Regions from separate parts of the Pantoea sp. At-9b genome, predicted to be linked through region 4. Evidence: predicted binding sites of a transcription regulator. Region 4 holds the regulator's gene; each other region holds the start of a gene.

Region 1 (3,191 bases), 280 kb from region 4:
CCAATTGTGCCACTTTACCTTGTGCCACGTTACGGCCACGATGCAGCAGCAGAAAATAGTCCGCGACACGGCGGATAAACGAGACATGCTGCTCCAACAGCAAAATGGTCAGGCCATAATCACGATTCAGACGGCGGATCAGGTTACCCATTTCCTCTTCCAGCCACGGCGACATGCCCTCGGTGGGTTCATCAAGGATCAGCAATTTCGGTTGCAGCACTAAGGCACGTGCCAACGCCAGCTGTTGTTGCTGATCCATCGGCAGCTCACCGCTGCGCTGGTGGCGTAAGGAGTAAAGCGCTGGGAATAAATCGAATACCATTTCCGGAATGGCACGGCTGCGATCGTCATGGGCCGCCATCAGCGCAATTAACAGGTTATCTTCCACGCTCATCTGCGAGAAGATGTGCCGCCCCTGCGGTACGTAACCGATCCCCATGCGCGCCCGTTGTTCTGCCGGTTGCAGCAACAAGTCTTCCGGGGGGGAACCGTCTTCCTGCCAGGTCATGGAACCGCTGTTAATGGGCAGCCGTCCCATAATGCAGTTGACCAGCGTGGTTTTGCCCATGCCCGGGCTACCCAGCACGCCAGTGCAGGTGCCAGGTGGCAGATCCAAATCCACATCCCACAGAATATGATTTTGACCGTAAAACTGATTCACCGAACGTAAACTCAGCATCTGACATTCTCCTTACAGATAATTAGCCTGAATGCTCCCGCTCTGTGTCGTCTGGCATACAGTCAAACACGATTCATCATTGCCACTCTCACCATCAATGCGTTGATGCGAATGCTTATGGAGAAACCTGCAATTACCAGGCCAGTTTGCCAGGGTGATGCAAAAAAGCATCAGCGGCGCGGCGTAATCAGTGATTAAAGTTGAGCAATGCTTAACAATTGCCAGAAGTGATAAAACACCTGCACTTTAGCGGTGCTGAATGCTTAACGTTTCTGGTGCATTTGTGCCGTAATAAGGCAGAACGCTCAGGAATAAGTGGCCTTATTTACTGGTTTTTTCAGACTCGCAGCACCTTCAGTCCGGAAAAAGAATAGTTAATGCCGCGCGAGCTGTGGGAAAAATAAACGCAAAAAAAAATTTTTTCGCACGCCAGGACAAGGCCTGGAAAATTATGCACAGGCGATGGCGGCGGGGCTGCCGTCAGTTATCCACCATTCCTGTGGATAACCTTGTGCATTAGAGACTGAAAACAGAGCGCAAGCGAGGAAATACGCGGCCTGGATACATTATGCTGAGAAACTGGGCTTTTTGATAACTTATCAAAAAATCAATATGTTAGTTAAAATCAAGCCTGAGATTTATCTTGTCGGTCATACAACTGCAATTTTATGACGCTCTATTGACAAATGTTAAAAGCATCACCCTCCTGGGGATAACCTTGCGCAACAAGGTTTTGCCTGCTGCCGCATAAATTGCACTGAAGCGAGTCGTTGCCACTCCCCGTTATCGTGCAAGATATCTGTAAATATATCCAGTATTTTTTTCTGGCAAATTCGCCGTAGCGGAGTAGAATTAGCAGCCTGCCCGCCGACATCTCCAGCAGGAACCGAAAAACCATGAGTAAAGCCTTCAAACTCAACTCCGCATTTAAACCTTCAGGGGATCAGCCTGAGGCGATTCGTCGTCTGGAGGAGGGTCTGGAAGACGGCCTGGCACATCAGACGCTGCTTGGGGTAACCGGTTCGGGAAAAACCTTTACCGTCGCCAACGTGATTGCCGATCTCAACCGGCCAACCATGGTGCTGGCACCGAACAAGACACTCGCGGCGCAGCTGTACGGTGAGATGAAGGAGTTCTTCCCGGACAACGCGGTCGAGTTCTTCGTCTCCTACTACGATTACTATCAACCTGAAGCCTATGTGCCCAGTTCTGATACCTTTATCGAGAAGGATGCGTCGGTGAATGAGCACATCGAGCAGATGCGCCTGTCCGCCACCAAGGCATTGCTTGAGCGACGCGACGTCATCGTGGTGGCATCGGTGTCAGCCATCTACGGTCTGGGCGATCCCGATCTTTACCTCAAAATGATGCTGCATCTGACACGGGGCATGATCATCGATCAGCGCAGCATCCTGCGTCGTCTGGCGGAGCTGCAATATACCCGTAATGATCAGGTGTTTCAGCGCGGTACTTTCCGCGTGCGCGGTGAAGTCATCGATATCTTTCCGGCGGAATCGGATGACATCGCGTTGCGTGTCGAACTGTTTGATGAAGAAGTGGAGCGGTTGTCATTGTTTGACCCGCTGACCGGTCAGGTGGTGTCGGTGGTGCCGCGTTTTACGGTCTATCCGAAAACCCACTACGTCACGCCGCGCGAACGCATCCTGCAATCGATGGAAGAGATCAAGAAAGAGCTGGTGGTGCGGCGGCAGGTGCTGCTGGAGAACAATAAGCTGCTGGAAGAGCAGCGTATTACCCAACGTACCCAGTTTGACCTCGAAATGATGAACGAACTTGGCTACTGCTCGGGGATCGAAAACTATTCACGCTATCTCTCCGGGCGTGGGCCGGGCGAACCGCCTCCGACGCTGTTCGACTATTTACCGGCCGATGGCCTGCTGGTGGTGGATGAGTCCCACGTCACCATCCCGCAGATTGGCGGCATGTATCGCGGCGACCGCGCGCGTAAAGAGACGCTGGTGGAGTATGGTTTTCGCCTGCCGTCAGCGCTGGATAACCGTCCGTTGCGCTTTGAAGAGTTTGAAGCGCTGGCACCGCAAACCATCTATGTCTCGGCAACGCCCGGCAATTATGAGCTGGAGAAATCCGGCGGTGAAGTGATTGACCAGGTAGTACGCCCGACCGGTCTGCTCGATCCAATCCTCGAAGTGCGTCCGGTAACCACGCAGGTCGACGATCTGCTGTCGGAAATCCGTAAACGCGTTGCGATCAACGAACGTGTGCTGGTGACGACCCTGACCAAGCGTATGGCGGAAGATCTCACCGAGTATCTGGAAGAACACGGCGAGAAGGTGCGTTATCTGCACTCGGACATCGACACCGTGGAGCGTATGGAGATCATTCGTGACCTGCGCCTGGGGGAATTTGATGTACTGGTGGGGATTAACCTGTTGCGTGAAGGGTTGGATATGCCGGAAGTGTCGCTGGTGGCGATTCTCGATGCCGATAAAGAGGGCTTCCTGCGTTCGGAACGTTCGCTGATTCAGACCAT
Region 2 (3,191 bases), 1.3 Mb from region 4:
TACACCAGCTTCAGGGCAATCCAGTACAGCGAGCCGGACAGCAGAATACACACCGGCAGAGTAAACACCCACGCCATCGCGATATTCTTGATGGTACGGCTTTGCAAACCACCGCCATCGACCAGCATGGTCCCGGCGACTGACGACGACAGAATATGCGTGGTGGAGACCGGCATCCCGGTGTAGCTGGCAATGCCAATCGACACCGCTGCCGTCACCTGCGCTGACATACCCTGCGCGTAGGTCATGCCTTTCTTACCAATCTTCTCGCCGATGGTGGTTGCCACACGACGCCAGCCAATCATGGTGCCGACGCCGAGCGCCAGGGCTACAGCCATGATGATCCACACTGGCGCATACTCAACGGTTCCCAACAGATCGCTTTTCAGCTTGTTCAGGAAACGCTGATCGTCAGCGCTGGTTTCCGGCAGCTTCGCGGCTTTATCCGCCGTGTCGGAGATACACAGCAGCAGACGACGCATCTGGCTACGCTGGTCTGGGGTCAGATCGCTGTAGCTTTGCAGATTGTTCAGCAAGCCCTGAGCACGCTGAATCGCGGGCAGTGCGCGAGCGCTGTCGCAGTGGAATTCATGCGGACCATTGATAGATTCCTCTGGCGCAGGCACCGCAGGCGGTGCCATCTGCACGATGTGCGTCAGTGTTGCGCCGTGCTGCTGATAGTACTGCTCCAGATGGTTCACTGCGTCACGGGTACGGGTGATGTCATAGCCGGAGGCATTCATGTTGACCACGAAGCCCGCAGGCGCGACACCAATCAGTACCAGCATGATCAGGCCAATGCCTTTCTGACCATCGTTCGCACCATGTGAATAGCTCACGCCAATGGCGGAAACAATCAGGGCGATACGCGTCCAGAACGGTGGCTTTTTCTTGCCGTCGATTTTCTCGCGATCGGCTGGCGTCATATGAATGCGCGAGCGTTTCTTGGTGCTGCTCCAGTAGCGGCGCAGCAGGAAAATCAGGCTACCGGCAAGCACCAGGCCGACAATCGGCGACAGAATCAGGGAAAGGAAGATATTCAGAACTTTGGGCAGGTTGAGCGCGTCAACCACCGAAGTCCCGGTCATCAGAGCATTGGTGAGACCGATACCAATAATGGCACCAATCAGGGTATGGGAGCTGGACGCCGGCAGACCAAGATACCAGGTACCGAGGTTCCAGATAATCGCAGCCAGCAGCATGGAGAACACCATCGCCAGGCCGTGAGCTGAACCAACATTTAATAGCAGATCGGTGGGGAGCATATGAACAATGGCATAGGCCACACTCAAACCGCCCAACAAAACACCGAAAAAGTTGAAAACACCTGCCATCACAACCGCCAGCTGCGCCCGCATCGCACGGGTGTAGATAACTGTCGCGACCGCGTTGGCTGTGTCGTGGAAACCGTTGATTGCTTCGTAAAACAATACAAACAGCAGGGCAAGAACCAATAACAGGCCGGTACTTAGGTCAAGACCAGCAAACAGATGTAGCATAAACGTTACGCCATTTTGGAGGACATGAACGCGGCGCATTATCCGCGACAACGTGCTGTATGGGAAAGGGAAATATAGTCTTTTTTTGTCTTAATGTTGCCAGCCACACGCCAAAACAAGAGAAAAATGCCGAAATATGAGTCATTTACAATATGACATATTTACGGCATTTTTTTGACACTGGCGTCAAACGGGACAGATCACTACAATCAGCGCCTTTCGGGTGAAGTGAGAAAACGCAGTGGAAAAGTTTGACGTTATCATTGTTGGCGCAGGGGCTGCGGGCATGTTCTGTGCTGCACAGGCCGGACAACGCGGCTTGCGTGTGCTGCTGCTTGATAACGGCAAAAAGGCGGGTCGCAAAATTCTGATGTCAGGCGGCGGCCGCTGTAACTTCACCAATATGTACACCGAACCTGCGGCCTATCTCTCCCACAATCCGCACTTCTGTAAATCTGCGCTGGCGCGTTATACCCAGTGGGATTTTATCGATCTGGTCAATCGCCACGGCATCGCTTATCACGAGAAAACGCTGGGCCAGTTGTTCTGCGACGATTCGGCGCAACAAATCGTGGATATGCTGCTGGCCGAGTGTGAAGCCGGGCAGGTGACGTTACGGTTACGCAGCGAAGTACTGAGCGTGCAACGCGACGATGCCGGATACACCTTGCAGTTGAACGGTATGACGGTGCAGGCCGGGAAGTTGGTGATTGCCAGCGGTGGTCTGTCGATGCCGGGGCTGGGTGCTTCACCGTTCGGTTATAAAGTGGCGGAGCAGTTCGGCCTGACAGTGTTCCCGACGCGTGCGGCGTTGGTGCCCTTTACCCTGCATAAGCCGCTGCTGGAACAGCTAAACACCTTGTCTGGCGTTGCCTTACCCACCACCATTACTGCGCAGGACGGCACCTTATTCAAAGAGGCGCTGCTGTTCACCCATCGCGGGCTATCCGGCCCGGCCGTGTTGCAGATTTCCAGCTACTGGCAGCCAGGCGAGTTCGTGACGGTGGATTTATCCCCGGCAACACCGCTGGATGATTTTATTAATGTGCAGCGCGAAGCACACCCAAATCTCAGCCTGAAAAACAGCCTGGCGAAAATTTTGCCGAAGCGTTTGGTGGAAGTGTTGCAGGCGCTGAACCACATCCCCGACGTCACCCTGAAGCAGCTCAATAGCAAGCAGCAGGGCGAACTGGTGCAAACGCTGCATCAGTGGCGGGTCCAGCCAAATGGCACCGAAGGCTACCGCACCGCTGAAGTGACGCTGGGTGGCGTGGATACCACCCTGTTATCGTCAAAAACCATGGAGGCACGCGATGTGCCTGGGCTGTATTTTATTGGCGAAGTGGTGGATGTCACTGGCTGGCTGGGCGGCTATAACTTCCAGTGGGCATGGAGTTCCGCCTGGGCGTGTGCACAGGCGTTGTCATCCTGATTACGGCAACTTTAGATTGATCAGATACTCATACTGAATACGTGAAATATCCAGTGGGGCTGCGCCTTCAAAGTAAACCTTTATAAACTCCGCAGGTCGGCCAACAATATCAACGCGCTGATAGGCAGAGTTGATAAATCGGGTCAATATCTGCTGAATTGCCGTGGCCTGATCACCCGGAAGCGCATTTTTACCTGTGACATTTTGTTCAAAAGTCAGGGGAGGGCTGTCTTCATCAGGTTTGTATTGTATGCGTTTGC
Region 3 (3,191 bases), 1.5 Mb from region 4:
CGGCAATCTTTCCCGGCGCTGCATTCTTTTTTCGTCACCTCGCTTACACCTCGTTGATTAATAAATGCACAGCTTGATGGTGCAACAACTGACTGCATTCGAAGAGGCTGGATATTGCTAAGGCGCATTGGCTGGCCGCTATGATTTACGAATCCTCCTAAAAAGTTGCGAGACGGGGCAATTAATCATTCGTTTGATAAACAAAGAAAATTTAATTTAAGGTGTGACTTGCTCGCGGACAACGCTCACTTTTTGTTGCTCAGCAGGTAAAATTAGTGTTGCAAATTACCGCAAATATGATGCATTTTAATCATAAGCGTTGTCAGATGTGTGGCTGAGGTCACTGGAGTTCGCGCATGATTCGGTCCTTCAAAGGACAGGTAAATACCCTTCAAGATACGCAGTACACTGCGGGGGATTTCTTCCCTCGAAAGTTTCCTCTCCACTTTTCAAGCTTCGTTCTTTTTCAATCTCATATTTCTTACCGGTGCGTAGCAGCGTTTACGCGTTGTTGCTCGCTATTCTCAATGGCTCGAAACGGCTTACAAGGAAGCCACGTCAACCTCTAAAGCGTTCACGTCATCGCAACGGGATAATCCTGCGGCGATAAATGAAACCAACTGTAAGGTGCCACTATGGGAAGACAGAAAGCAGTGATCAAAGCGCGTCGTGAAGCCCGCAGAGTGCTTCGTAATGACTCTCGCAGTCATCGTCAGCGTGAAGAAGAATCGGTCACTTCGCTGGTGCAGATGGGTGGGTTGGATGCAATTGGCATGGCACGTGATGTGCGGGACAGTTCGCCAATTGAAGCCAGAAATGATGCTCAGGCGCACTATCTTAAAGCCATAGAAACGAAACAGCTTATTTTCGCGACCGGTGAAGCGGGCTGCGGAAAAACCTGGATCAGCGCAGCCAAAGCGGCTGAGGCCCTGATACATAAGGATATCGACAGGATAATCGTTACACGCCCGGTCCTGCAGGCGGATGAAGACCTCGGTTTCCTCCCCGGAGATATTTCCGAGAAGTTCGCCCCGTATTTTCGACCGGTCTACGACGTTCTGGTTAAACGTCTCGGCTCTTCCTTTATGCAATACTGCCTGCGTCCGGAAATCGGCAAGGTAGAGATCGCGCCCTTCGCTTATATGCGTGGACGTACCTTCGAAAATGCGGTGGTGATTCTTGATGAGGCACAAAACGTCACCGCTGCGCAGATGAAGATGTTCCTGACACGTCTCGGTGAGAACGTGACAGTCATCGTCAACGGCGATATTACCCAGTGCGATTTACCGCGCGGTGTGACATCCGGACTCGCGGATGCATTGGGACGTTTCGAAGAGGATGAGATGATCGGTGTAGTCCGTTTCGGCAAAGACGACTGTGTGCGCTCGGCACTGTGTCAGCGTACTCTCCATGCTTACAGTTAACCATTGAGATCTTCGTAAGCAAAACCCGGCTCAGGCCGGGTTTTTTTGTGCGCTTTGTGTAGCTCAGCGAATGATGCAAATAAAAATGCCCAGCGATTAACTGGGCACTTTTATATAAATGATGGCGGTGAGGGGGGGATTGATTCGCTGCGCTCACCCTACGGGCAGCGTCGCAGGCTCCGCTGTCCAACCGGCTGACGCCGGTTGTCGAACCCCCAGTCGGGGATTCTCACCCCCCCTTGTTCAGGGAATGATGCAAATAAAAATGCCCAGCTATTAACTGGGCACTTTTATATAAATGATGGCGGTGAGGGGGGGATTCGAACCCCCGATACGTTGCCGTATACACACTTTCCAGGCGTGCTCCTTCAGCCACTCGGACACCTCACCACATTTTTTTCGCTAACCTCAGCGGGTCAACGGGGCGCTACTATAGGGAGTTAGCTGAAAAGGGTCAAGCTCTATTTTCTCCTTTTTTTCTATTCGCTTAAGCTCTGAGCGGATTGCATTAGCCTTGTGCATTTTGTCGATTCTGTCATCAAAACGTTGCGTCTCAGTCACAAAAGTGTCACGGCATTGTCGCAGACTTGTCCGCGGAAACATTTGGTTATATTTGTGAATAAGGATGCTTATAAATGAAAACGATACCTTTGATGACGGTTCCACTGATCACTTCACTGTTGGCGACGGCAGCGATTGCGGATACAAACAATTACACGCGGGCGGCCAGCGGTGATCTGACGCAGCATGGCGGTGCGCGTCGTCTTAGCGGTGACCAAACCGAAGCCCTTAAAGCCTCTCTTAGCAACAGCACGGCGAAAAACGTCATTCTGTTGATCGGTGATGGGATGGGGGATTCAGAGATCACTGCGGCACGCAATCAGGCGATGGGCGCAGGCGGCTTTTTCCCGGGTATTGATGCATTGCCTTTAACGGGTCAATACACCCACTATTCACTGGATAAGAAAACCCACAAACCCAACTACGTCACTGATTCTGCGGCATCTGCTACCGCCTGGGCAACCGGCACCAAATCCTACAATGGTGCGATTGGCGTCGATGTAAACGGTAAAGATCAAACCACGCTGCTGGAACTGGCGAAAGCCGCTGGCAAGGCAACCGGTAACGTTTCAACCGCTGAGTTGCAGGACGCCACGCCAGCGGCACTGATCGCCCATGTGACCTCGCGTAAATGTTATGGCCCGGAAAAAACCAGTGAGCTATGCCCGACCAATGCACTGGAGCAGGGTGGAAAGGGTTCCATCACTGAGCAAATGCTGAAGACCCGTGCCGATGTCACCCTCGGCGGTGGAGCGAAATCCTTCAGCGAAGTAGCAAAAGCAGGTGAGTATCAGGGCAAAACCCTGCGTGAACAGGCTCAGACGCTGGGCTATCAACTGGTGGATAATCTCGAGGGTATGAATGCCGTTCAACAGGCCGATCAGAGCAAACCGCTGCTGGGGCTGTTTTCCGAAGGGAATATGCCGGTGCGCTGGCAAGGCCCGAAAGCCAGTTATCACGGCAATCTGGATAAACCGGTAGTGACCTGTGAAGTGAACAAGGAACGTCCGGCGAGCACGCCAACGCTGGCTCAGATGACTAAAAAAGCGCTGGATCTGTTGAGCAAAAATGACAAGGGCTTCTTCCTGCAAGTGGAAGGTGCATCCATTGATAAACAGGACCATGCGGCGAATCCTTGCGGCCAGATCGGTGAAACGGTTGATCTCGATGAAGCCGTTCAGCAGGCGCTGGCGTTTGCCCGTGAGC
Region 4 (3,191 bases):
TCCTCACCCCACAAGGTCATCAGATACCCCAGCGTATCAGAACCGACACTGCTCAGATTGCCCGCCAGCATGGTTTGTTGCCCCTGCGCCAGCACAGAGAACGACAGCAAAATGAACAGCAGCAACGATTTCATGCAGGGATTCCGCGTAGCGGCGCGATTTATCGCGCAGGTTTTTGAGCGATTTATCGCGCAGTTTTTGATGTTCTAACTGAAGGGCGCGCGATAAATCACGCCGCTACCGAATGTGCTTTGACTGAGCGACAGCAGAACGCTTATTGCGCCACATTCTCCCGTATCTGGCTGGCGACAATCAACCGTGGCGGCAGGATAAAGCTGAAGCAGGTCTCCTGATGCGGCACGCTGGTGATATCAAGGCGTGCGTTGTGATGCCCAAGCGCATGCTTAACAATCGCCAACCCGAGACCGCTGCCACCGGTGGCGCGCGAACGTGCTTTATCCACCCGGTAGAAACGTTCGGTCAGCCGTGGCAGATGTTCAGGGCTAATCCCCGGCCCGTTATCGCACACCTTAAACTCGGCCCCCTGCTTATTACGCAGCCAGCTGATATCAATCCTTGTGCCTTCCGGCGTATGGTTGACGGCGTTATACACCAGGTTCGAGATGGCACTGCGCAACTGCTCATCATTGCCCAGCACTTTGAGATGCGGATCGGTATGGAAATGGATTTCATGACGCCCCTGACTGAGGGTTTCCGCTTCACGCTGCAACAGCAACAGCATGGTGGGCACGTCTACCGTCTCTTTCATGTCGAGGGCCGGAGCCGCTTCAATGCGCGACAGCGTCAGCAGCTGTTTCACCAGGCTGTCCATACGGCGCGTTTGCTCCGTCATGGTCTGTAACGCTTTGCTGCGTGAACGTTCATTCATCACCGAGTCGTTCATCATCTCCAGATAGCCCTGCAACACCGTCAGCGGAGTACGCAGCTCATGACTGACGTTAGCAAAGAAGTTGCGGCGCGCCCCTTCCAGCTGGTGCATTTGCGTCACATCACGTGCCACCATCAGCCACTGCCCTTCGCTGTAAGGCATCACGCGGAACTCCATATGGTGTTGATTATTCAACACCAGCGTCAGCGGTTTGTTGAAATCGCGTTGGCGAATGTAGCGGGAGAATTCAGGGTAACGCAGCAGGTTGAGGATGTTCTGCCCATTGTCTTCCGGCCAGCGCAGGCCAAGATGCTGCTGCGCCAGACCGTTACACCAGAAAATGATGCCCTCTTCGGTGGTGAGCACCACCGCATCCGGCAGCGATTCCGCACCACTACGGAAGCGTTTGATCAGATTGCCCAGTTCGCGGCGGCGGCGGCGATTACGCAGCTGCATTTGATACAGCCCGTAAAACAGCGGCTCCCAGCTGGCACGTCCGCCGGGTGGCGTCATGGAACGGTCTACCCACAACCAGTGGGACAAGCGCATCAGGTTACGGAAATGCCACAACAATAACCCCAGCACGGTGATCAACAGCAGCCAGGGGAGATAGCCAAATACCAGACCGAGAATCAGTGCCGGTAGACAGACCAGCACCAGTTCGGTCAATAATCTCTTCCAGGAGAGTCGTTCCAGCACGGTAAAGACTCCGTTCAGTAGCGGGCAGAGAAACGATACCCTGTTCCGCGCACGGTTTGTACCATGCGATCGTGGCCGGAGACCTCCAGCGCTTTACGTAAACGACGGATATGCACATCGACGGTGCGATCTTCGACATACACATTGGTGCCCCAGACGTGGTTCAACAGCTGTTCACGGCTGTAAACGCGTTCCGGGTGGGTCATAAAGAAGTGCAGTAACTTGTACTCCGTCGGCCCCATCTCCAGCGGCGTGGTTTCTGACATCACGCGATGCGACGACGGGTCGAGGCTCAGCCCCTGCATCTCAATCACCTCTTCCACCGCCATCGGTGAAATACGGCGCATCACCGCTTTGATACGCGCCATCAACTCTTTCGGTGAGAAAGGTTTGGTAATGTAATCATCCGCGCCCACTTCGAGACCGCGAACACGATCTTCTTCTTCGCCGCGTGCAGTCAACATCATCACGGGAATATCACGCGTCATGGCTTCACGTTTCAGATGCTTAATAAACTGGATACCGCTGCCACCAGGTAACATCCAGTCCAGCAAAATCAAATCAGGCCAGGGTTCGATCAGCTTCCCCACTGCGCTGTCATAGTCTTCCGCCTCAATCGGCTGGTAATCGTTCTGTTCCAGCACGAAACATAACATTTCACGGATGGGAGCTTCGTCTTCCACAACCAAAATGCGCTTAGCCATTATTACTCCTGCTGATATGACGGCTGTCACTGGGATTTGCGGCGTCATTATGCGTCAGTTTTATGACACTTTTATGAAAAACGCACCCCTGAATATTTAGTTAAAAAACAGAAATGTGACAGCCATGCGGCGAATTTTTTTCTTTCGCGATGAAGCCGTTATAATTGCCCATCGCGTCAACCGGCAGGGAGCATCCATGCGCATCATTCATACGGCGGACTGGCATCTGGGCCAGTTCTTTTACAGCAAAAGTCGCGCAGCTGAACATCAGGCGTTTCTCGACTGGCTGCGTCAGCAAATTGAACAACATCAGGTGGATGCGCTGATTATCGCCGGTGACCTGTTCGACACCGGCTCGCCACCCAGCTATGCCCGTGAAATGTTCAACCGCTTTGTGGTGGCGTTACAGGCCAGCCAGTGCCAGTTGATTGTGCTGGCCGGCAACCATGATTCGGTGGCGACATTAAATGAATCTCGCGAGTTGCTCGCCTGCCTCAATACTCAGGTGATCACCAGCGCGACGCCACAAGGCGAGCAACAGGTGTTGACCCTGAAACAGCGCGACGGTACGCCAGGCGCGCTGCTGTGCGCCATTCCTTACCTGCGTCCGCGCGATATTCTGCGCAGCCAGGCTGGACAGTCCGGTCGGGAGAAACAACAGTCGTTGCTGGAAGCCATCGAACAGCATTATCAGCACTGCTTTGCCGCCGCCGAGGCGCAACGCGCGGCACTCGGAGGCCAACTGCCGATTATCGCCACGGGCCATCTCACCACTGTCGGCGTCACCAAAAGCGACTCGGTGCGTGATATCTACATCGGTACGCTCGACGCCTTCCCGGCGCAGGCGTTTCCCGCCGCCGACTATATCGCCCTTGGCCATATTCACCGTGCGCAGCGCA

Evidence for each region. The regulator PhoB, encoded in region 4, activates phosphate uptake and scavenging genes when phosphate is short. The targets are predictions, from matches to a motif close to CTGTCATAAAACTGNCNNAT.
Region 1: a site for PhoB is predicted at 1,327-1,346, ahead of uvrB (excinuclease ABC subunit UvrB). Genes of this name have one in related genera too.
Region 2: a site for PhoB is predicted at 1,661-1,680, ahead of pitA (inorganic phosphate transporter PitA). Genes of this name have one in related genera too.
Region 3: a site for PhoB is predicted at 1,979-1,998, ahead of phoA (alkaline phosphatase). Genes of this name have one in related genera too.

The regions. Positions count from the first base shown of each region.
Region 1 covers NC_014837.1:1,310,218-1,313,408, forward strand. Annotated here, with positions in the region: gene PAT9B_RS05935 (ABC transporter ATP-binding protein) at 1-679, opposite strand, end outside; gene uvrB (excinuclease ABC subunit UvrB) at 1,576-3,191, shown strand, end outside.
Region 2 covers NC_014837.1:4,096,486-4,099,676, reverse strand. Annotated here, with positions in the region: gene pitA (inorganic phosphate transporter PitA) at 1-1,499, opposite strand, end outside; gene PAT9B_RS18945 (NAD(P)/FAD-dependent oxidoreductase) at 1,741-2,931, shown strand; gene PAT9B_RS18940 (hypothetical protein) at 2,932-3,191, opposite strand, start outside.
Region 3 covers NC_014837.1:2,563,469-2,566,659, reverse strand. Annotated here, with positions in the region: gene phoH (phosphate starvation-inducible protein PhoH) at 636-1,424, shown strand; tRNA gene PAT9B_RS11905 (tRNA-Ser) at 1,727-1,814, opposite strand; gene phoA (alkaline phosphatase) at 2,060-3,191, shown strand, end outside.
Region 4 covers NC_014837.1:1,030,255-1,033,445, reverse strand. Annotated here, with positions in the region: gene PAT9B_RS04600 (PstS family phosphate ABC transporter substrate-binding protein) at 1-134, opposite strand, end outside; gene phoR (phosphate regulon sensor histidine kinase PhoR) at 275-1,588, opposite strand; gene phoB (phosphate response regulator transcription factor PhoB) at 1,603-2,292, opposite strand; gene sbcD (exonuclease subunit SbcD) at 2,489-3,191, shown strand, end outside.